2 regions of the Novosphingobium sp. SG720 genome follow, and region 2 is predicted to be linked to the other one. Evidence: riboswitches for the same ligand, from Rfam matches in the RefSeq annotation. Region 2 holds a riboswitch; the other holds the start of a gene.
The links. A riboswitch is a leader RNA that binds a small molecule or an ion and turns the genes downstream of it on or off. The one in region 2 is predicted to bind cobalamin.

Region 1: linked by a shared signal. The riboswitch ahead of cobW (cobalamin biosynthesis protein CobW) and the one ahead of FHW94_RS03235 (TonB-dependent receptor) in region 2 are both predicted to bind cobalamin.

Annotation. Positions count from the first base shown of each region.
Region 1 covers NZ_JAAZQN010000004.1:243,751-255,404, reverse strand. The annotation lists gene cobM (precorrin-4 C(11)-methyltransferase) at 1-132, opposite strand, end outside; gene FHW94_RS15885 (cobalamin biosynthesis protein) at 129-506, opposite strand; gene cbiE (precorrin-6y C5,15-methyltransferase (decarboxylating) subunit CbiE) at 503-1,705, opposite strand; gene FHW94_RS15875 (cobalt-precorrin-6A reductase) at 1,704-2,465, shown strand; gene cobJ (precorrin-3B C(17)-methyltransferase) at 2,429-3,190, opposite strand; gene cobI (precorrin-2 C(20)-methyltransferase) at 3,187-3,918, opposite strand; gene FHW94_RS15860 (precorrin-8X methylmutase) at 3,915-4,544, opposite strand; gene FHW94_RS15855 (cobalamin biosynthesis protein CobG) at 4,528-5,670, opposite strand; gene cobN (cobaltochelatase subunit CobN) at 5,667-8,927, opposite strand; gene cobW (cobalamin biosynthesis protein CobW) at 8,939-9,976, opposite strand; cobalamin riboswitch at 10,169-10,392, opposite strand; gene FHW94_RS15840 (HoxN/HupN/NixA family nickel/cobalt transporter) at 10,462-11,508, opposite strand.
Region 2 covers NZ_JAAZQN010000001.1:685,333-696,986, forward strand. The annotation lists gene lpdA (dihydrolipoyl dehydrogenase) at 1-340, opposite strand, end outside; gene odhB (2-oxoglutarate dehydrogenase complex dihydrolipoyllysine-residue succinyltransferase) at 464-1,729, opposite strand; gene FHW94_RS03215 (2-oxoglutarate dehydrogenase E1 component) at 1,776-4,613, opposite strand; gene mdh (malate dehydrogenase) at 4,919-5,881, opposite strand; gene FHW94_RS03225 (hypothetical protein) at 6,178-6,552, opposite strand; gene FHW94_RS03230 (cell wall hydrolase) at 6,779-8,095, opposite strand; cobalamin riboswitch at 8,251-8,449, shown strand; gene FHW94_RS03235 (TonB-dependent receptor) at 8,558-10,435, shown strand; gene FHW94_RS03240 (ABC transporter substrate-binding protein) at 10,474-11,406, shown strand; gene FHW94_RS03245 (iron ABC transporter permease) at 11,403-11,654, shown strand, end outside.

The DNA.
Region 1 (11,654 bases), on a different contig from region 2:
GTGATCGAGCACGGCGGCCGGCACCAGCGAGCCGGCATAGAGGCACACTGGGCAGGCCGCGATGCGATCCCGCCCGCGCAGGGTGAGCAGATCGGGCGCGCCGGGGCCGGCGCCGATGAAGTGGACGGTCATCGTTCTGTGCTTTCGGCAAGGGCGCAAGTGGCCAGGCGATCGGGCGAAATATGGCGCGCGCTCAGCAGGCGGGCATGGGGGCCAGCACCGGCCAGCGCGGCCGCTTCGGCAAGGCTGCCGATGCCGCGCGCATGCAGGCTGGCGGGCGATTGCGTGGGCGTGGCGCAACGGGCCAGCTGTTCGGGCGCGATCGGCAGCAGCGGCAGGCCGAGCGCCTGGGCGAGCGGGGCCAGCGCGGCGGCCTTGTCTGCCGCCGTGGCCAGATGGGTGACGGGCGGATGGCCTTGTTGCGCCAGGGCCAGGGCGGCGCGCAATGCGGCGGGCGTGGCAACGCCGCGAAAGCCGAAGCCGGCAACAATCGCATGGCCGATCATCGCACCGCGCTCCACTGCACCAGCGGATAGCGCGCTTTCCACCCGCGCCGGCTGCCCAGCGCGGTGGCATCGGCCAGTTCGATGCGCAGCAGGCTGCCACCGGCCTGCGCGTGCCACTGCGCCAGCAATGCTTCGGATTCCAGCGTGACGGCGTTGGCCACCACACGCGTGCCCTTGGGCAGGCACGCCCACAGCGCATCGAGCAGCGCCGGGTTCAGCCCGCCACCGATGAACACGGCATCGGGTGGCCGCCCATCGGGCAGGCAGGCCGGCGCGCGGCCGGTGATCACATGCAGGCGGTCCACCCCCAGCGCCATGGCATTGGCGCGCGCGCGATCGGCACGCAAGGGATCGGCCTCCACCGCCACCGCCCGGTTGGCCGGGTGGGCCAGCAGCCATTCGATGCCGATGGAGCCGGAACCCGCGCCGATGTCCCACAACAGCTCCCCCGCGCGCGGGGCCAAGGCGGCCAGCGTCAACGCGCGCACGGGCGCCTTGGTGATCTGGCCATCGGCGGCGAACAGCGCATCGGGGCGGCCCGCGGTGACCGGCATGGCCAGCCCGTCTCCCGCCACGGCCAGGCCCACCGCCACGGGATGGGCCACGTCTGCCAGGGCAAAGCCATCGGCGCGCACCTGCCGCACCCGTTCGCGCGGGCCGCCCAGCGCCTCCAGCACATGAAGCTGGGTTTCGCCAAACCCGGTGGCGACGAGATAGGCAGCCAGATCGGCCACGGCGGCGCCATCGCGCAGCAGCACAAGCGCGCGGGCGCCGGGCGCCAGATACGGGCGCAGGCGCGAGAGGGGCGCGGCGTGCAGGCCCAGGCACGCGCAATCCTGCAAGGCCCAGCCCAGCCGCGCCGCCGCCAGGGCAAACGTACCGGGCGCGGGATGGGCCACCCATTCGTGGGGCAAGAGATGCGCGGCCACACTGCTGCCTGCGCCGAACCAGAACGGATCCCCTGATGCCAGCATGGCCACACGCCGCCCGCGCAAGGCCAGAAGCCGTTCGATTCCGTCGGCAAATGGCACTGGCCATTCGATGACCCGCGCCGTAAGCGGGCCAGCCAGGGCGAGATGGCGCGGCGGGCCGATCACCACGTCTGCCCCGGCCAAGGCCGCGCGGGCGGCGGCGGAAAGGCCATCGCGGCCATCCTCGCCCATGCCGATGATGCTCAACCAGGGAGCCGGTTCAGACATGCCAGAGATCCTGATTCTGGGCGGCACGACCGAGGCGAGCGCGCTGGCGCAGCTGCTGGCCGCGCGGGGTCTGGCCGCCACGCTCAGCTATGCCGGGCGCACCCAGGCCCCGCGTGCGCAGCCGGTGCCGGTGCGCATCGGCGGGTTTGGCGGGGTGGAGGGGCTGGCCGCCTATCTGCGCGAACACGGCGTGACGCATCTGGTGGACGCGACCCATCCCTTTGCCGCGCAGATGAGCGCCCATGCCGTGGCGGCCGCGCAGGCCGCTGGCGTGCCGCTGATCGCCCTCACCCGCCCGGCCTGGCAGACGCAGCCGGGCGACGCCTGGACCCGCGTGGCCGATGTGGCCGGCGCGGTGGATGCCCTGGCCGGGCCGGCGCGGCGCGTGCTGCTGGCGCTGGGGCGGATGCATGTGGCAGCCTTTGCCGCGCAGGGGCAGCACCACTATGTGCTGCGCTTTGTCGACACGCCCGATGCGCCGCCGCCCCTGCCCGATCACACGCTGGTGGTCGATCGCGGGCCCTTCACCGTGGAGGGCGATATGGCCCTGCTGCAACGCCATGCCATCGGCCTGGTGGTGTGCAAGAACGCGGGCGGCAGCGGCGTGCAGGCCAAGCTGATCGCCGCGCGCGCGCTGGGCCTGCCGATGATCATGATCGACCGGCCAGACTTGCCCCCGCGCCACGAAGTGCACGATCCGCAAGCGGTGCTGGACTGGATCGCTCATGCCGCGGCCCCATCAAGGCTGCGCGGGGTGTAAAGCACCGGGCCAGTGGCGCGGGCGATCATGCGCGTCTGGCTCGATCCCACGATCACCACGGTGCGCATGTCGGCCATGTCGGGCTGCGCCTGCGCCAACGTGACGATGCGCAAGTGCTCCTCGGGCGTGGAGACGGCGCGGGCGAACAGGACGAGGCGCGCCGGGCCGCAGCATTCGCGCAGCACGGCCAGCGCGCGGGCAAACCCCTCGGGCCGCGCGCGCGAGCGGGGATTGTAGAACGCCATGGCGAAATCCGCCTCTGCCGCCAGACGCAGCCGCCGCTCGATCACCGCCCAGGGCTTGAGATTGTCGGACAGGTTGATCGCGCAGAAATCGTGGCCCAGCGGCGCCCCGGCGCGCGCGGCAGCGGCCAGCATCGCGGTGATCCCCGGCAGCACGCTGACCGGCACATCGGCCCAGCGCCGGGCATTTTCTTCCAGCACTTCACAGACGGCGGCCGCCATGGCGAAGACGCCGGGATCGCCCGAGGAAACCACCACTACCTGCCGGCCCTGCGCCGCCAGATCGAGCGCATGGGCGGCGCGTTCGCGCTCCACCCGGTTGTCCGACGGGTGCAGCGTGAGGCCGGGGCGCGGCGCCACGCGGGCAACATAGGGGATATAGCCGATCACGTCGGTCGCGGCATCGAGCGCGGCGCGCACCTGCGGCGTGACCATGGCCTCCTCGCCCGGACCAAGGCCGACGATGGCCAGCGTTCCGGTCATGGCCGGCGTCCCTGGCCGTGGATCAGCAGGATGGAGAAATAGGGCGTGACTTCGCTCGCCTCCATCAGTGGCGTCACCCGCTGGGCCGGCATGGCGGCATATTCCACCAGCCAGGCCGCACCCTCGCGCCCGGCAGCGGCCACGGCGCGGCGCAGCTTGGGCAGGTTGCGGCCGATCTTCATCACCACCAGCGCATCGGTATCGCGGATGCGGCGGGTGAGTTCGTCTTCGGGCAGCGTGGCCATGGCCACGGTCAACACATCGTCACCCCAGGTAATCGGCAGGCCGGTGGCGTTCCAGGCGCCGGCCATGCCGGTGATGCCGGGCACCACCTGCACCGGCACCTGGCCCGCCAGGCGGCTGTGCAGGTGCATGAACGAACCGTAGAAAAAGGGATCGCCTTCGCACAGCACGACCACGTCTTCCCCGGCGCGCGCCACGACGAGCAGCCGCGCCGTGCAGTCGGCATAGAATTCCGCCAGCATGGCGTTGTAGCGCGGGTCGCTGACCGGGATTTCGGTGGTGACGGGGTATTCTAGTGGAATTTCCACCACATCGGCGCGCAGCAGATCGGCGGCGATGCGGCGGGCCTGGCCGGGGCGGCCGGCCTTGCGGAAATAGGCGACATGGCGCGCGCCGCGCACCAGCCGGTCGGCCCGCACGCTGAGCAGGTCGGGGGCACCGGGACCGAGGCCGACGCCGTGGATCGTGCCGATAACGGCGCTCATTCCGCGTCGCTCGCCAAGGCGTTGATCGCGGCCACGGTGATCGCGCTGCCGCCCAGGCGCCCGTCCACCACGCAGCAGGGCACGCCCTGCCAGCCCCACAGCGCCGCCTTGGATTCGGCCGCGCCGACAAAGCCCACCGGGCAGCCGACAATCGCCGCCGGGCGCGGGCAGGCCGGGTCTTCCAGCATGTTCAGCAAATGGAACAGCGCGGTGGGCGCGTTGCCGATGGCCACCACGCTGCCGGCCAGATGCGGCCGCCACAATTCCAGCGCGGCGGCAGAGCGGGTGTTGCCCATGGCCTGCGCCAGCGCAGGCACCTGCGGATCGTGCAGCGTGCAGACCACGGCGTTGCCGGCCGGCAGGCGCGCACGGGTGATCCCTTCGGACACCATGCGTGCATCGCACAGGATCGGCGCCCCGGCGCGCAGCGCGGCGCGCGCGGCATCGTCAAAGCCAGCCGAAAAGCGGATGTGCCGGGCCAGGTCCACCATGCCGGCAGCGTGGATCATGCGCACCGCCACCGGCTCTTCACGCGGGGCAAAGCGCGCCAGATCGGCCTCTGCCCGGATCGTGGCGAAGGACTGGCGATAGATGGCCGCGCCATCCGTTTCATAGCTGTGCGGCATCGGTCAGCCTTTCGAAATGGGCGAGCAGGTCTTGCGCGCAAAGCGGTTCGCCGGTGGCAGTGCCGGCCGTGGCATCACGCGCCAGATCGAACCGGCCATCGGCGCGGCCGGTCAGGACATGGGCGGCAGGGCGGCTGGACGCGCAGCCCTTGGCGCAGCCAGAAACGTGGAGTGTGCCGCGCACCAGCGGCGCCAACGCCAGGGCAAGATCGCGCGTGGGCACATGGGCCTGCGGGCAAGCCGGCGCGCCGGGGCAGGCCTCCACCTGCAAGACCGGATCGGCAGGGTCGGCCATCAGGCCGGGGACCGGCCCAGCGCCGGCGCCCTCCACCACCATGACGCGCCACGGGGTCAGGCGTAGGGCCTGCGCACCGGGCACATCGAGCGCGGCGACAAGCGCGGCGGCATCCACCCGGCCGAATGGCGCGCCATGGGCCATGCCCAGCGCACCGGGACCGGGGCGCAGCGGCGCGGCGGACGCGGCCGGGGCTTCCTGCCCCGTGGCCCAGGCGGGCAGCGGCGTGGGGTGGCGAGCCATGCGCCCTGCCAAGCCGCTGTTTGCAAACCAGCGGGCCAGCGCGATCAGGCCATCGGCTTCCCGGCCCGGCACCAGTGCCACGCCCGTGGCGCGCCCGGCCGCGCGCAGGATCAGGCCACCGCCCACACCCCGCTCCACCCGGAAATCGCCCGGTTCGCCCAGCAGCATGGGCGCGGCGCCCGCGTCGATCACGAAACCCACCTTGCCCGGAAGTGCAGGCAGTTCGGGCAGGCGCGCCAGCAATTCCGTCGCCACGCGCGCGGTATCGTCGCCCATGATCCAATCGGGGGCGACCAGCACATTGGCGCGGCGCTCCGCCACCGGATCGGCGTCTACCAGTCCCAAGGCCAGCAAATCGTGCAGCGCGGCCTGCCAGCCGGCTTCGTCCAGCCCGCGCAGTTGCAGGTTGGCGCGGCGCGACAGGTCGATCAGGCCGTTGCCATGGCGCGCGGCCAGCCCGGCCAGCGCCAAAGCATGTTCCCGCGAAAGCCGGGCCAGGCGCGGCTTCACGCGCAGCAACAGACCATCGCCCGCCGCCATCGGGCGCCAGGCATCGGGGCACCAGCCGGCAATGCGAAAACCGCTCATGCCAAAAGCTCCGCCAGGATGGCGTTGCGCCGCGTGGGCCACAGGCCCGCCGCATGGAGCGCGGCAAAGCGCTGCTGCATCGCCGACAGCGCACCGGGATTGTCGCGTTCCAGAAACGCGCGCACTTCGGGCGTGCCCAGCGTGGCCTGGTAATAGAGGTCGATCAGGTGCGCTGGCACACTGCCGGGCGCCAGATGGGCAAAGGCGCCCAGGTGATCGAGCGTGGCGGCCAGTTCTGCCCCGCCGCGAAAGCCGTGGCGCATCATGCCGGCAATCCACCCCGGCTGCGCCGCGCGGGCGCGCACCACGCGGGCAACCTCTTCATTCAGGGTGCGCGCCACGGGCCGGGCGGGATCGCGATGATCGAGGTGATAGAGCGCCGCGTTGCCGCCCGCCACGCCTTGCGCGGCGGCAAAGCCGGCCTCGTGCGCGGCATAGTCCATGCTCAGCAGCAGGTCGGTTTCGGGCAAGTCCTGCGCATGGACAAAGGCATCGGCCGCCGCCACGCGGGCGCGCAGGCCGGCGGCATCCTCTTGCGCTGCATCGAGCGCGCGGGAAGAGGCAGCCAGCCAGGCTTCGCCAGCGGCACGGCGGCTGGCCGCGTCATAGGTTTCGGCCGCTTCACCCAGCCCCAGGCCATAGCGGCCCGGCGCCGGGCCATAGACGCGCGGCGCGGGCGCTTGCCCAGCGAAAGGGTTCCACTCGGCCGGCTCATCGCGCCCGCACAGCGCCCGCACCGCCTGGCCAAACAGCACGGGCAGCATGGGAAAGGCATCGCGAAACAGGCCCGAAACCCGCAGTGTCACGTCCAGGCGCGGATGGTCGAGCGTGGCCAAGGCCAAGATCTCCACGCCGGTCACCCGCTCGCTGGTACCGTCCCAGATCGGCGCCGCGCCCAGCAGGTGCAGCGCCATGGCAAAGTCTTCGCCACCCGTGCGCATCGTGGCCGATCCCCACAGGTTCACCACCAGCGCGCGCGGATAATCGCCATGGTCCTGCAAATGGCGGCGCACCAGTTCCTGCGCCATGGCCACCCCCTGCGCATGGGCGGCGCGGGTGGGCAGGCTGCGCGGATCGACGGCATAGAGATTGCGCCCGGTGGGCAAGACATCGGCCCGCCCGCGCCAGGGCGAACCCGCCGGCCCGGCCGCCACGCGCCGCCCGGCCAGGGCGGCCAGCAGGCCAGCGCGCTCTGCCGCGCCCTGGCTGCCGCGCCCGAACACGTGGAGGCCATCGCCATACTGACTGTCTTTCACGTCGCACACGAAGCGGTCGATCCGGGCGATGGCTTCGGCCGGGCTGGCATCGGGGCCGAGGCCCAGTTCGGTTTCCAGGCCCAGGCCTTGCGCCTCTGCCCGGATCGCGCCGATCAGCCGATCCCGCCGCGCGGGATCGAGGCCCACGGCCCCGGAAAATTCATCGAGCAGCGCCTCCACCCGCGCCAGGCCCGCGCCGCTTGCCACCCGCACCGGTGGGGGCGGCATGTGGCCCAGCGTGACCGCGCCGATGCGCCGCCGCGCCTGCGCCGCTTCGCCCGGATCGTTGACGATGAACGGATAGATCACCGGCAGATCGCCGATCAGCGCCTGGGGCCAGCATTCGTCGCCCAGCGCCACCGCCTTGCCCGGCAGCCATTCCAGCGTGCCATGCGCGCCCATGTGCACCAGCGCGTCCACGCCCTGTGCACGCAACCAGAGACAGAACGCCACATAGCCATGGCGCGGGCAGCGGGTGAGATCGTGATAGCCCTCGTCTCGTCCGGCCATGTCGCCGCGTTCGGGTTGCAGCGCGATCAGGGCATGGCCGGCGCGCAAGGCGGCAAAGTGGAATGCGCCGTCGCGCACCGCTGGCTCCGCCTCTGGAGCGCCCCAGCTTTGCGCCAGGTCTTGCTGCAAGGCGGGCGCCAGCTCTGCCAGCGCGGCACGATAGGCGGCCAGCGGCCAGGCCAGGGTTTCACCCGCCAGCCGCGCCGCCAGATCGCCCACTGGCGCGATGGCATAGCCGGCACCGGCCAGATCATCGAGAACGGCGGCTGTCGAAGCCAGCGCATCGAGACCCACCGCGTGGGCCATGGCATGGGCCTTGCCGGGATAAGTGGAGAGCACCAGGCCAACCTGGCGCTCTGCCGCCGGGCGCTGCGCCAGCGCGATCCACGCCGCCACGCGGCCGGCGATGGCGGCAATGCGCGCGGCATCGGGCACATGGACCTGGCGGGCAAAGCCCAGCGCGGCGTCCTGCGCCACGGCCTGCTTGAAACTGGCCACCCCGGCAAACACGCGCCCGTCGATTTCCGGCAGGACGACATGCATGGCGAGGTCTGCCGGCGCCAGGCCGCGCGCAGAGGCAGCCCAGCCCTCACGCGTGCCGGTGGCCAGCGCCACCTGGAACACCGGCGCGCCGGTCTGGTCGAGCGGGCTGTGCCCGGCCTCGTCCCGCGCGGAAAAGGCCGTGGCGTTGACGATGGCGGCGGGCCTGAGCCGGTTCAGCGCGGCTTCGACCAAGGCGCGCGATTGCGGCTCTTTCAACGACGTGACGTAAAGCCCCAGGGCGCCGATGCCGTGTGCCGCGAGGGCCGCGATCAGCGCGGCGATCGGCGCGCAATCCTGCGCCGCCAGGGTGGAGCGATAGAACACCACCAGCGCCAGGGGCTGGGCCGGATCGGCCTGCCAGGCCAGCGGATCGCAAAGGCCGCCCCGCGGGTGCCAGCCCCCGGCCATCGGCAGCGGCGGTTCCGCGATCGCAGCAGAGGCCCCAAGGCCCAGCCCGGCCTCTTGCGCCAGCAGGGCGAGCGCGGCAGCCATGCCTTGCGCGCCGCCCGCGTCGCACTGCCGCGCCAGTTCGCGCAACGGCGCCGCCTCCAGCGTCGAGGCGGCATCGAGCTGGGCATCGGCACGCCCATCTGCCGGCAAGACCGCCAGCGCGATGCCGCGTTCGCGGGCAAGTTGCGCCACCTGGGCCAGGCCATAGCGCCACCACGCCACCCCGCCGATCAGCCGGATGAGAATGCCGCGCGCGCCGGCGAGCGTGCGCTCCACATAAGTATCGACGGAAAGCGGATGTTCCAGCGCGGCCAGATTGGCCAGGCGCAGCGTGGGAAACGCCGGATCGCGCGCGCGCGCCAAGTGCCAGGCGGCGGCACAGGCAGCCAGGTCGCTGTCAGAGAAAGACAGCACGACCAGGTCTGCCGGGGCCTGCCCCAGGTCTTGCGGCACGGCGGTTTCTTCCAGGCCGTGGCTCTCGCGAAAGAGGACGTGCATCGCGCCTGCCCTCAGGCCAGCAGCGCCGCCCGGATCGCTTCCGGCTCCAGCCGCTCCCGCTCGGCAATCGCCACCAGTTGCCCGCTGCGCGGCTCGCCCGCCCGCCACGGCCGGTCATAGTGATGGCGCACGCGCGCGCCCACCGCCTGGACCAAAAGGCGCATCGGCTTGCCCGCCACCGCGACATGGCCTTTTACCCGCAGCACGCCATGCTCTGTCGCCAGGCGCGCGATGCGCGTGGCAAGGTCTGCCGGATCGGCGATTTCGCCCAAGGGCACCACGGTGCTGGCAAAATCGTCGTGCTCGTGATCGTCCGCGCCATCGTGGTGCGACGGGCGCGCGGCAATGTCGTCTTCGGCCGCCGCGTGCAGGCCCAAGATCACGCGCGGATCGGCGGCGCCTTCGGCCAAGTCGATCACTGGCACGGGGCGCGGCGCGGTTTGCGCGATCACCGCCCGCGCCTGCGCCAGCCCGTCCGGCCCGGCCAGATCGCCCTTGGTCAGCAGCACCATGTCGGCACAGGCAAGCTGGTCCTCGAACACTTCGGCCAGCGGGGTTTCGTGGGTCACGCCCGGATCGGCGGCGCGTTGCGCCTCAAGCGCCACCAGATCGGGGGCGAAGCGGCCGGCGGCCACGGCCTCGGCATCGGCCAAGGCCAGCACGCCATCGACGGTGATGCGGCTGCGGATCGCGGGCCAGTCGAACGCCTTGAGCAGCGGCTTGGGCAGCGCCAGGCCGGAAGTCTCGATCAGGATATGATCGGGCCGGGGATCGAGCGCGAGCAGGCGCTCTACCGTGGGAATGAAATCGTCGGCAACGGTGCAGCAGATGCAGCCATTGGCCAGCTCCACGATGTTTTCGGCCGGGCAATCGGGAATGGCGCAGGATTTGAGGATGTCTCCATCCACGCCCAGCGTGCCGAATTCGTTGACCACCACCGCCAGCCGGCGCCCGCCGGCGTTGCGGATCAAGTGGCTGATCAGCGTGGTCTTTCCCGCGCCCAGAAAGCCGGTCACGATAGTGACGGGCACTTTTGCCAGATCCGGCATGCACAAAACCCTTCCGCGCGCCAGCGACGGACAAAGGCAGGGCTTCACCGGAACGATCCGGCCGGGCGCGCGGCGGCGGGCCGGCGCACGAAGGCGCCCGCCACAACGCAAGCCCGTGCAGCCCAAGCCGCACAAGTCTTCGTCGCCCAGACGGAAGTGTTACCGTGCCCGGACCATCCCCTGGATCAAGGCAAGAGCGACCAGTGCGCCGGCAGGTCTCCTGGCTCGTGGGTCAGGGCTTGATGCACGCCTTCCCAGGCACTTGGTGCCCAGTGGCCGCCCCCGGCCAAAACCGGAGACAAAGTGCATCGCGCTCGCCACTTACAGTTGCAGGGACAGCTGCGGACTTGGGGCAAAGCCCCGCACCGCATTCCCGATTAAGCCCCTCTCGGGGCACCGACGCGATCTTTGCGAACGACGGGCCAGGCCCGTCCTTCGTGGCTGCATCTAGCCCAGTTCGAAAGCCAAGCCAACTGTCCTTGGCATCAGGATGGTTCTGCCACCTCGATCTCGTCCAGCCGTTGCCAGCGATAGATTGCCAGGCTGGCCAGCCAGCACAGCGCGAACAGGCCAATGATGGCAAAGCCCAGGCCATTGAAATTGCCGGCCAGATCGGCGGCCAGGCGAAAGGGCGCACTGCCCAGCCCCAGCTTCTGCCCGATCAGCGCGGCCGCCTCGATCCCGCCGATCACGATGGCCACCAGCGCGGAAACCAGCGTGATGGTGATATTGTAATAGAGCTTGCGGATGGGTTTGACGAAGGCCCACTCATAGGCGCCGAGCATGACCACGCCATCGATGGTATCGACCAGCGCCATCCCCGCCGCAAACAGCGCGGGCAGCACCAGCACGGTGCCCAGCGCCAGCCCGCTCGCCGCCTGGCTGGCCGAAAGGCCGAGCAGCGCCACTTCGGTGGCGGTGTCGAACCCCAGGCCGAACAGGAAGCCCAGCGGCGCCATGTGCCAGCTCTTGGTGACCAGGCGGAACATCGGGCGGAACAGGCGCGAGAGCAGCCCACGCCCAGCCAGCAGCAGGTCGAGGTCTTCCTCCACATAGGCGCCCCCTGCCCGCACATGGGCAAACGTGCGCCAGACGCCACGCAGGATGATCAGGTTCATCGCCGCGATGGTGAACAGGAACAGCGCCGAAACCGTGGTGGCGATCACGCCGCCCACCTCGCGCCAGGCACCAAACCGGGCGAGCGCCGTGGCGGTGAGCGCCACCGCCACCGAAGCGAGCGCGATGATCGCGGCATGGCCCAGCGCAAACCACAGGCCCACGGCGACGGGCCGCTGCCCCTGTTGCATGAGCTTGCGCGTGACATTGTCGATCGCGGCGATGTGATCGGCATCGACCGCATGGCGCAAGCCAAGGCCCCAGGCGAGCAGCGCGGTGCCGAGCATCAGCGGTTGGGCGTGGAACAGGCCCAGCGCCCAGACCCAGGCAAGCCCATTGGCAAGGACCAGGCAGGCGATAAGCACGGTGATGCGCCGCCGCAGCGGCGACGCGGAAAAACGGGATGATGCAGGCACGAACAGACACTCCGGCCAGGGTTGCGACTGGACCGGACACGCTTGTTGCGCGCGCACGCCACGCATGGCGCCCGCGCAGCCGCGCCCGGCCGCGATGGCGTCGCTCTGACGGAATGAACCGTGCCGCAGCCATCCCCTGGGCCAAG
Region 2 (11,654 bases):
GCCAGGTGACCTTGTTCTTCTTGAACAGGAATTCGATGCCGCCGGTCAGGCTCTTGACCGAGTCCAGCTTCTGCTGCTGCATCGTGGCCAGGTCCAGCTCCACCGGGCCGGTCTTGATGCCATAGCTGGCAAAGGTGCCGTTGACGGCTTCCTCGAACTTTTCCGAACCGTGCAGCAGTGCCTTGGACGGGATGCAGCCCACGTTGAGGCACGTGCCGCCCAGGGTTTCGCGCCCATCGGCACAGGCGGTCTTGAGGCCCAGCTGGGCCGCGCGGATCGCCGCGACATAGCCGCCAGGGCCAGCGCCGATCACCAGGACATCATAATCGTATTCAGCCATTGCGGCCTCCTGTTCGCGCGCCCCTGGAACTGTGGCGGGACTGGCGCGACTTATCACACAAGTTCGCTGCTATGCACGCCTGCGCGCCCGGCGTTGGTCGCCGGGCGCGGCACGCTTGGTCGATCAGAGATCGATCAGCAGGCGGGTGGGATCTTCGATCGCTTCCTTGATGGTCTTGAGCGCGGTAACCGCTTCGCGACCGTCGATGATGCGGTGATCGTAGGACAGCGCGATGTACATCATCGGGCGGATCACGATTTCGCCATTGCGCACGACCGGGCGGTCTTCGATGCGGTGCAGGCCGAGCACGGCCGACTGGGGCGGGTTGATGATCGGGGTGGACATCAGGCCGCCGAACACACCACCGTTGGAGATGGTGAAGGTGCCGCCCTTCATGTCTTCCATGGTCAGCGCGCCTTCGCGGGCCTTCTTGCCGTAATTGGCAATCGCCTTTTCGATGCCGGCGAACGAGAGCTTGTCAGCATCGCGCACCACCGGCACGACCAGGCCGTTCGGCGCCGAGACGGCCACCGAGATATCGACATAGTCGTGATAGACGATCTCATCGCCCTGGATCTGGGCGTTGACGGCCGGAATGTCCTTGAGCGCCAGGCACGAAGCCTTGGCGAAGAACGACATGAAGCCCAGCTTCACGCCGTGCTTCTTCTCGAACACGTCCTTGTACTTCTCGCGCGCGGCCATCACGGCCGACATGTCCACGTCGTTGAACGTGGTGAGCAGGGCGGCGTTTTCCTGCGCGCTCTTGAGGCGCTTGGCGATGGTCTGGCGCAGGCGCGTCATCTTGACGCGTTCTTCGTTGCGGCCAGGCGCGGCCACGGCGGCAGGCACGGCAGCGGCGGTGGCCACCGGCGCAGGCGAAGCGGCCTTGGCCTGGGCTGCGGCCAGCACGTCTTCCTTGGTCAGGCGGCCGTCCTTGCCGGTGCCCTTGACGGTGGAAGGATCGATGCCGTGCTCCAGCACCGCGCGGCGCACTGCCGGCGAGAGCGCGGCAGCACCGGCATCGTCACCGGCCGGCGCAGCCGGGGCTGCGGCAGGCGCGGGTGCAGGCGTTGCCGGCGCGATCGTGTCGGATGCGGGCGGCACCGGCTTTTCCTCGCGCGGGGCAACCTGGCCGTTGCCGGCTGCGGCCACGCCGTCTTCCACGGTGCCGAGCAGCGCGCCAACCGTGACGGTTTCGCCTTCGGCAACCAGGATCTGGCCGAGCACGCCGGCCACGGGCGAGGGCACTTCGACGGCGACCTTGTCGGTTTCGAGGCTGACGATGGGCTCGTCCAGAGCCACCGCTTCACCGGGCTTCTTCAGCCACTGGCCGACCGTCGCTTCGCTGACGCTTTCACCGAGCGTCGGAACCTTGACTTCGATGGACATGACTTGGTGTTCCTTGGGGAGAATTCAGGTGGACGAAACGGCCGGGTCAGGCCTTCTTCTTGCGGCGAATTTCCTCGCGCACCGACAGAGCCAGCGCATCGGCCACCAGGGCGGCCTGCTCGGCAACGTGGCGCTTGGCCAGGCCCGTGGCGGGCGAAGCAGAGGCGGCGCGGCCGGCATAGCGGGCGCGGGCAACCTTGCCCTTGGCGGCCTTGAGCGATTCCTCGATCAGCGGCTCGGCAAAGAACCACGAACCGTTGTTCTTCGGCTCTTCCTGGCACCATACCACGTCTTCCAGATTGGCCATGCGCGAAAGACGCAGGGCCAGCGGCTCACCCGGGAAGGGATAGAGCTGCTCGATCCGGATGATCTGGGTGTCGGTGATCCCGGCGGCATCGCGCGCCTCGATCAGGTCATAGGCCACCTTACCCGAGCACAGCACGACGCGGCGGGTGTCCTTGTCTTCGGGTGCCGAAGGATCGGACAGGATGCGCTTGAACTGTGCCTCGCCGATGAAATCGGCCGCGGTCGACTTGGCCAGCGGGTGGCGCAGCAGCGACTTGGGCGTCATGATGATCAGCGGCTTGCGGAACGAGCGGTGCATCTGCCGGCGCAGCACGTGGAAGTAGTTGGCCGGGCTGGTGATGTTGCACACCTGCAGGTTATCTTCGGCGCAGAGCTGGAGATAGCGCTCCAGACGGGCGGAGGAGTGTTCCGGACCCTGGCCTTCATAGCCGTGCGGCAGCAGCATGACGAGGCCGTTGGCGCGCAGCCACTTGGCTTCGGCAGCGGCCACGTACTGGTCGATCACGATCTGCGCGCCGTTGGCAAAGTCACCGAACTGCGCTTCCCACAGCACCAGCGTCTTGGGATCGGCGCTGGCATAGCCGTATTCAAAGCCGAGCACGCCATATTCCGACAGCGGACTGTCGAGCACTTCGAAGCGGCCATGGGGCAGCGTGGCGAGCGGCACGTACTTGTGCTCGTCGGTCTGGTCCACCCACACGGCATGGCGCTGGCTGAACGTGCCGCGGCCGCAGTCCTGGCCCGAAAGGCGCACGTTGTAGCCTTCGGTGACGAGGCTGCCATAGGCGAGCGCTTCGGCCGTGGCCCAATCGAACCCGTTGCCCGACGCGAACATCTCGCGCTTGGCATCGAGCACGCGGCCCAAGGTCTTGTGGACGGTGAGGCTTTCGGGAACCGTGGTCAGCGTGCGGCCCAGGCTGTCGAACAGCTTCTGCTCGATGCCCGTGGCCACGTTGCGGCGCGCGGTGACCGGGTCGGCCGGCTTGTTGAGGCCTGCCCAGCGGCCGCCGAACCAGTCGGCTTCGTTGGCCTTGTAGCTCTTGGCGGCTTCGAACTCGCTTTCCAGCGTGGCGGTGAAGCGGTCTTCGGCTTCGCCCTTCCAGTTCTTGTCGATCACGCCTTCGCTTACCAGGCGATCGGCATAAAGCGACGAGACCGCAGGGTGCTTGCGGATCTGGGCGTACATCAGCGGCTGGGTGAACGAGGGCTCGTCGCCTTCGTTGTGGCCAAAGCGGCGGTAGCACCACATGTCGAGCACGATGTCGCGGCCAAACTGCTGGCGATAGTCGATCGCCAGCTTGCAGGCAAAGGTCACCGCTTCGGGGTCATCGCCGTTGACGTGGATGATCGGCGCCTGGACGCCCTTGGCCACGTCCGAGGGATAGGGCGAGCCGCGCGAGAACTGCGGGCTGGTGGTGAAGCCGATCTGGTTGTTGATGATGAAGTGGATGCAACCGCCGGTGTTGTAGCCTTCCACGCCGGAAAAGCCGAAGCATTCCCACACGATGCCCTGGCCGGCAAAGGCCGCGTCGCCGTGGATCAGCACCGGCAGGACCTGCTTGTGCTTGCCATGGCCCACGTCGTCGCGGAACTGCTGCTGCGCCAGGGTCTTGCCCAGCACGATGGGGTCCACCGTTTCCAGGTGCGACGGGTTGGGCAGCAGGCTCATGTGCACCTTGGTGCCGTCGAACTCGCGGTCGGTGCTGGTACCCAGGTGATACTTCACGTCGCCCGAGCCGCCCACGTCTTCGGGATTGGCGCTGCCGCCCGAGAATTCGTGGAAGATCACGCGATAGGGCTTGGCCATCACGTTGGCGAGGATGTTGAGGCGGCCGCGGTGGGCCATGCCGTAGATGATTTCCTTCACGCCGCGCTGGCCGCCGTACTTGATCACCGCTTCGAGCGCGGGGATCATCGACTCGCCACCGTCAAGGCCGAAGCGCTTGGTGCCGACATACTTCTTGCCGAGGAACTTTTCGTACTGTTCCCCGCGCACCACGGCCGAAAGGATCGCCTTCTTGCCTTCGGGCGTGAAGTCGATCGACTTGTCGCCGCCCTCGATGCGGTCCTGCAGGAACTTGCGCTCTTCCACGTCGGAGATGTGCATGTATTCCAGGCCGATCTTGCCGCAATAGTTGCGACGCAGGATCTCGACCACTTCGGGCACGGTGCCCCATTGCAGGCCCAGCGTGCCGCCCAGGTAGATCTTGCGATCCATGTCCTTGGCCGTGAAGCCGTGGTATTCGGGGCTGAGGTCGGCCGGGAGGTCCTGCTTGGACAGGCCGAGCGGATCGAGGTTGGCCGCAAGGTGGCCACGCACGCGATAGGTGCGCACCAGCAGCATCACGCGCAGGCTGTCGTTGGCGGCCTGTTCCAGCGCCGCTTCGTCGAGCGCGGCACCGGCCTTCTTGGCAGCCTTGGCCACTTCGACCTTGAGCGCCATGGGATCGAGCGCACGGGTCAGATCATCGCCGGCCAGCGCGTCGGTAATCGGCCAGCGCTTCGATTGCCAGGATGGACCTTGCTGCGGCGCATCCTGTGAAGGATCGACTTCGAACTCGTGCACTTCTTGTCCCATCGTCAGTTCACTCCTTTGCCCCCGGGGAGGGGAGGGGCTTCGGAAAGAGGCATGAGGCAGACCGCGAAACCCAAGGCGGCCTGTCTGTGACTGTCATCGGTTGTCCGACGCCATCGCTTGGATCGGCAGCCAATCTGCGGCGCGGTGCGCGTGGATGGGCCAGGTATCCTTAATGGCGTTCGGTCAACGCCCTCCGAAGAGGGCCTTAAGGGTATTGCCAGCGCCACCGTGGCGGCCCTGGCCGATAACGTGCGGTGCAAGGCCCGTGGCCGCCCCGAAAGGCAAGCCGCGGGCCAAGCATTCAATCAGGCAAGCGAAGGATCGATACCCTTGCAGGCCACCAGAAGTTCCTTCACCGCGTCGACCGAAACCTGCAGGTTGGCCTTGGCGGCATCATCGAGGTTGATTTCGATGACCTTTTCCACGCCGCCGGCACCGATCACCACCGGCACGCCGACATAGAGGCCGTCAACGCCATAGGCGCCATCGACATAGGCGGCGCAGGGCAGGACGCGCTTCTGGTCCGACAGGTAGGCTTCGGCCATGGCGATGCCCGAGGCGGCCGGGGCATAGAACGCCGAACCGGTCTTGAGCAGGCCGACGATCTCGCCGCCGCCCGAACGGGTGCGCTGCACGATCGCGTCGATCTTGTCCTGGGTGGAAGCGCCCATCTTGACCAGGTCGGTGACGGGGATGCCGGCAACGGTGGAATATTCCACAACCGGAACCATGGTGTCACCGTGGCCGCCGAGCACGAACGAGTTCACGTCGCGCACCGAAACGCCGAATTCCCAGGCCAGGAAGGTGCTGAAGCGGGCCGAGTCGAGCACGCCGGCCATGCCCACCACCTTGTTGTGCGGCAGGCCGGAGAATTCGCGCAGCGCCCAGACCATCGCGTCGAGCGGGTTGGTGATGCAGATCACAAAGGCGTCGGGCGCGTTGTCGCGGATGCCTTCGCCCACGGCCTTCATCACCTTGAGGTTGATGCCGAGCAGGTCATCGCGGCTCATGCCGGGCTTACGCGCCACGCCGGCCGTCACGATGATGACGTCCGCGCCTGCGATGTCCTTGTAATCGTTGGTGCCGATGATCTTGGCGTCGAAACCTTCGACGGGGCCGCACTGCGAGAGATCGAGAGCCTTGCCCTGGGGAACGCCTTCCACCACGTCGAACAGGACGATGTCGCCCAGTTCCTTCTGCGCGGCCAGATGCGCCAGAGTGCCACCGATGTTACCCGCGCCGATCAGCGCGATCTTCTTGCGTGCCATGTGCTTTACGGTCCTTTCCCGGAGACGTCGCGGGACAAGCGTTCAAGCGTTGCCGACTCAAGCCCCCGGATGGAGGTCCCCCCGCGCCCGCGAGACGGGAAGGGTTGCCGACAAGTGGAGGGGCACGTAGGCCTGCCCGGCAGGGATTGCAACCGCAAAAAACCCCGCATTTGCGGGTTTCTTTGATAAGAGTTCGCAATAGCATTAAACCGTAAATCGGCCGTTCATACGAATGCGACAGGCAGGCCAGTGCCCGCCCGCCAGAACGGCACCGGGTGGCCGGCTTTCAGGGCAATTCACGCCAAGCCGGCCAGTTCCCGTTCCAGGGCGTGGCCCTTGCGGCGATCGAGCGTGTGGCACACTTGCGCCCACCAGGCGGCGCCATCGTGATCGCCCGCCACGGCGGCGCCCTTGGCTGCTGCGGCAGCCTGCCCGGCGGCGGCGTGGCCGTGGCTGGCAAACAGGCGCAGCGCCTGGGCTAGCAGGGCATCGTCGGCAAGATTGTCAGCCACGCGCGCGGCCATCATCCGGCCCGGGGAAGCGTGCGCGGTGCCATTGGCCTGGCGCAGGCTGGCCCAGCCGGGATTGTCGTTGGCCGCATGGGCCGGCCGGCCGGCGGGCCGGCGGAGACAGGGCGAGATCATGCCATAGCGAGGGGCGAAACGCAGCATGCGCAGATGGTCTCCATTGTTCGTTGCGACACCGAAATTTCGCGTAAATTCGGCTTTTTCCTTGTTGAAAGCGGCAAGCGGGCTGAAATCCGCAGCAGCTCTGCCGTCCTTCTAAGGGGGTGCGCGCTAACAGGGGATGAGACGAGACGGTAAACGACCCGTTGATGCTGCCATGGCGGTGGAAGTGAAGTGGCCCGGCGTGGCCGTGCCGCAGCGGCGCGTGGGTTCAGCCGTGCGGCTGGGCAATCCACTTGCCCGCGTTTTCATAAGCCTCGCTCGCTTCGGGGCGCAGTTGCCCGCTCGGCGCGCCGGGCAGGGGCGTGCCCGAGAGCGCGGGGCCGGCCGGTGCCGTGCCGCGCAAGGGCGAATCGACCGCACGCAGGCCCGTGCCCGCCGGTTGTGCCAGGGGCGTACCGCCCGGCCCGGCGGTCGTGCGCTCCAGTGCGGCCATGCGGCCTTCCTCGAACGCTTTTTCCAGCGTCAGCGGATCGGCCAGATCCGCCGCGACGGGCACCCAGCTGCGCGGATGCGGTGCGGCGAGCGGCTCTGCACCGCGATACGTGCCGGTGAAAGCAGCCGGCAGGCCGGCCGTGCCGGCCCAACGATAGAAGCGATGCGCCCCGATCGTGCCGATGAAGGCAAGCTTGTCTGCCCACAGCGGGTGCACCGCGCTGGTATGGTAATGCGTGGCGAGGCCAACCGGGGCAAAGACATTGCCGGCCAGGGCATCGGCGGCCACGCGCCGCGCGCGGTCCCAGAACTGCTGCACCGGGCGGCGCGCCATGGCGCCGTCGCACGCGAAGCTGAACTGGCAGCCGGGCCGTTCCGATCCCTGGTAGACCACGCCGCACACGGTCTTGGGAAAAGCGGGATGTGCCACGCGGTTGAGCACGACTTGCGCCACCGCGCGCTGGCCGGCATCGGGTTCCGAAGCGGCTTCGTAGTAGATCGCGGTGGTCAGGCATTGCAGCGCGCGCCAGCGGTCTTCGCCGCTGCCCGAGGCAAACAGCGGCCGTGCCGCGGGATTGCGCGCCCAGGCCGCAAGCGTGGGCGCATCGTCGGCGTCGCCATGGATCGCGGCCACCTGCCGGTCCCAGGCGCGCGCGGCGTCCTGCGGAGCCAGCAGGCCGCTGTCCTGGGCCGAAACGTAATAGAATGCCGAGCCGGGGAAACTTTCGCCCGCGCGCTCGAATGGTTGCAGGCCGTTGCGATCGTGTGCGGCCGCGGCATCGATCCCCGGCGATCCCCAACCTACCGCGCCCAGCACCAGGCCAAGGGCGCCGATCGCGGCAATGCCGGCAGCGCGCTCTGCCAGGCGCGAGCCTGCGCGGTGCTGGTGCCGCCACGATGTCATGTCGCGCCGGCGGATGCGTGCGGCGAAATCGCGTGGCCGCACCGGGGCCAGGGTCAGCGCCTGAAGCAACGCGCCATCGGCCTGCCGCCGCTGCGCCAGCATCGCGCGCTCTTCCGGCCCCGGCGGCGGCATCAGCGCTTCGGGTGGCAGGGTGGGCGTGGCGCCGGTGAAGGGACTCGGGTCTGGCATAAGGGCGGGCAGGGGCCTGATCTTGCAATGGTGCGTTAGTCGCTGCGCGGCAACCATGCACGGGGGTAAATGGCTTCGTCCCGATAAGGCACACCCCGCTACCGCTTGGTTAAATTCTGCCGCGGGCTTGCCCCATGGTACAGGGGGCGCTATCGGCCGCGGCAGACGCCACCGGTGCCCGCGCAAGCGGGCTAAGAGGGAAGCCGGAACCAAAGCCGGCGCTGCCCCCGCAACTGTTTCCGGACGAGCGCCACGCCCTTTGTGCGCCACTGGCCCCCACGCGGGCTGGGAAGGCCGGCGTGTCGCGATGACTTCGGATGAGCCAGGAAACCTGCCGGTGTGTGGTCGTTCCGCGGCCGGGCGGGGTGTACCGGGCGCAAGCGTGACGAGTTTCCGCCCGGGGCCCGGCGGACCCTCGCGCCATGGACGGCAAGACTGTCCATGGGCCGGGAGGAAAAGACCATGAAGACTTCGCTGTTTGCGCTGGCCGCCACACTCGTGCTGGCCATGCCTGCCCATGCCGAGGAAGCTGCACCATCCGATGGCGCAGAAATCACCGTCCTGGCCACCGGCAGCGCCCTGTCGCTCGACCAGACCGGCCAGGCGATCAGCGTCGTGCCGCTGCAAACGATCGAGGCGGTCCAGGGTGTCGATATCACCCGCGTGCTCGAACGCGTGCCGGGGCTGACCTATTCGCGCACCGGCGGGTTTGGCGCGCAGACGGCCGTGCGCCTGCGCGGCGGGGAAGGGCAGCACACCCTTGTCCTGGTCGATGGCGTGCGGGTGGAAGACCCGTCCGCGCCTTCGGGCGGGTTCGATTTCGGCACGCTGACCAGCGGCGGTATCGAACGGATCGAAGTGCTGCGCGGCTCCAACTCGGTCATCTGGGGCAGCTCGGCCATCGGCGGGGTGATCGCGGTGACCACGCGCGAGATCGACGGCGCAGAAGCTTCGACCGAGGCCGGCTCGCGCGGCAGCTATGATGCCGAGGCGGTCGCCGGGGTGAAGCGCGATCGCTATGCCTTCTCGCTGGGCGGCGGCTATGCCACCACCGATGGCGTCTCGGCCGCGGCCAATGGCACGGAACGCGATGGCTATGACCAGTGGCGCGTGGGCGGCAAGGGCCGCGTCAACCTGACCGACACGCTTTCGCTGGTGGCCAGCGCCCGCTATGCCGATGGCAAGACCCAGATCGATGGCTATGACGCCGATTTCAATTTCGGCGATACCCCCGAATATACCACCACCCGGCAGTTCTTCGGCCGTGCCGGGGTGCACTACGCGGGCGGCGCCCTCACGCTGGACGCCGGATATGCCCTGTCGGACACGCGCCGCCGCTATTATACCGGCGGAGCAGACGACACGTTCGAATACGGCTACAACGGCCGCAGCGAGCGGGTGGAACTCAACGGCCGCTATGCGCTGCCGGCCGATTTCGCGCTCGATTTCGGCGCGGATCGCGAATGGACCCGGTTCGACAGCACTTTTGACGCGCAACAGCGCGCGCACCTGACCAGCGGCCATGCCATGCTCGGCTGGTACGGTGCCAAGGCCAGCCTTGCCGGCGGCGTGCGTTATGACGAACAGAGCCAGTTCGGCAGCAACGTGAGCCTGGGGGCCAACGGCACCGTGGAAGTGCTGCGCGGCCTGCGGTTCAACGCCAGCTATGGCGAAGGCTTCCGCGCGCCCACGCTTTACCAGCTGCTTTCGCCCGATTACGGCAACGCCAATCTCAATCCCGAACGCAGCCGCAGCTATGATGCCGGCTTGGCCTATACCAGCGTCGACGGCACGTTCCACGCCGGGCTCACGCTGTTCCGCCGCGATACGCGCAACCTCATCACCTACGTCTCGTGCTACATGGTGGAAAGCGCGCTGTGCACCGGCCATGCCTATGGCGTGTATGACAACGTGGGCAAGGCGCGCGCGCAGGGCGCCGAACTGGAAGTGGGCGCCACGCTCAGCCCAGGGGTCAAGGGGCAGATCGCCTATGCCTATACCGAAGCGACCGATCGCACCCCTGGCGCGGCCACGTTCGGCAAGGACCTGGCGCGCCGTCCGCGCCACGCGCTGACCACCTCGCTGGACTGGACCACGCCCTGGGCCGGCCTGGCCCTGGCCGCGGATATCCGTTTTCAATCCGAAACCTTTGACAACGCGGCCAATTCGATCAAGCTGTCGGGCGGTAGCGTCACCACGTTGCGCGCCAGCCTGCCGATCCTTCATCAGGCCGAACTGTTCGGCCGGGTGGAAAACGTGTTCGATCGGCAGCTGGTGACTGCAGCGGGCTATGGCGCGCTGGGTCGTTCGGTGTTTGGCGGGGTGCGCCTGCGCTACTGATGGCGCGCCGCGGCACCAGCGAAAGGAATGACCTTGACGTGATCGGCCGTGTGCTGCCCCGCTTGTCTTGCCGCCGCCTGCCTGCGCTGCTGGCCCTGGCTCTGGTGGGATGCGCGCGGGTTGCCCCGGCCGATGAGGCGGCGCATGGCGCAGGTGCCCTGCCGCGTATCGTCTCGCTCAACCCGTGCAGCGACGCGGTGCTGGCGCAAGTGGCCGACCGCGCGCAGATTCTGGCGCTGTCCTTCTACAGCCGCGATCCTGCGCAAACCTCGATGGACGTGGCCGAGGCGCGCCGCTTTCCGTCCACCGATGGCGCCGTGGAAAGCGTGGTCGCGCTTCATCCCGACCTGGTGGTGACCAGCACTTATGCCGATCCGGCCACGCTGGCGGCGCTGCGCAGCATGGGGCTGCGCGTGGAAACGGTGGGCATTGCCGATTCGCTGGCTGCGGCGCGCGCGCAGGTCCGCAGCCTGGCCGCCTGGGCCGGCCATCCAGAGCGCGGTGCGGCACTGCTGGCGCAGATCGATCGCGCCGTGGCAGAGGCTGCGCCGCCGCCCGGCCATGTTCCCATTCCGGCCGTGTTGTGGGAGCCGGGCGGGCTGGTGCCGGGCCAGCACACGCTGGTCTCTGACCTGATGAGCCAGGCGGGTTTTGCCAATTTCAGCGCGCAGCGCGGGCTGGGCCAATCCGAACGCCTGCCGCTGGAGCGCATGCTGGCCGATCCGCCGCGCGTGATCCTGGCGGTGGGCCCGGCACCGGGCACGATCGTGCCCGGCACCGGCCCGGACGAAGACCGGCTGCTGTTCCACCCCGCGCTCGCCGCATTGACGCACACCGCGCGCGCGCCGATCGCGCCCAATCTCATCTATTGCGGTGGCCCCACGATTCCGCGCCTGCTCGATCGGCTGGTGGCGGTGCGCCGCGAACTGGAAGGCCCTGCGTTGGACAAAGCTTTGGGTAGGCCGCAATGAACCGAGCCGCTTTGCCCGTGGTGCTTGCCACGCTGCTCCTGCTGCTGTTTCCGCTGTGCCTGATGGCGGGGCAGGTGTGGATCAATCCGTTCGATCCGGCCGGGGCCCCATACAGTGCCAATGCCACGGTGATCCTGGCGCAACTGCGCCTGCCGCGGGCGGTGCTGGCGGTGGTGGTGGGCGCCGGGCTGGGCGCGTCAGGCGCGGCGATGCAGGGATACTTGCGCAATCCGCTGGCCGATCCCGGC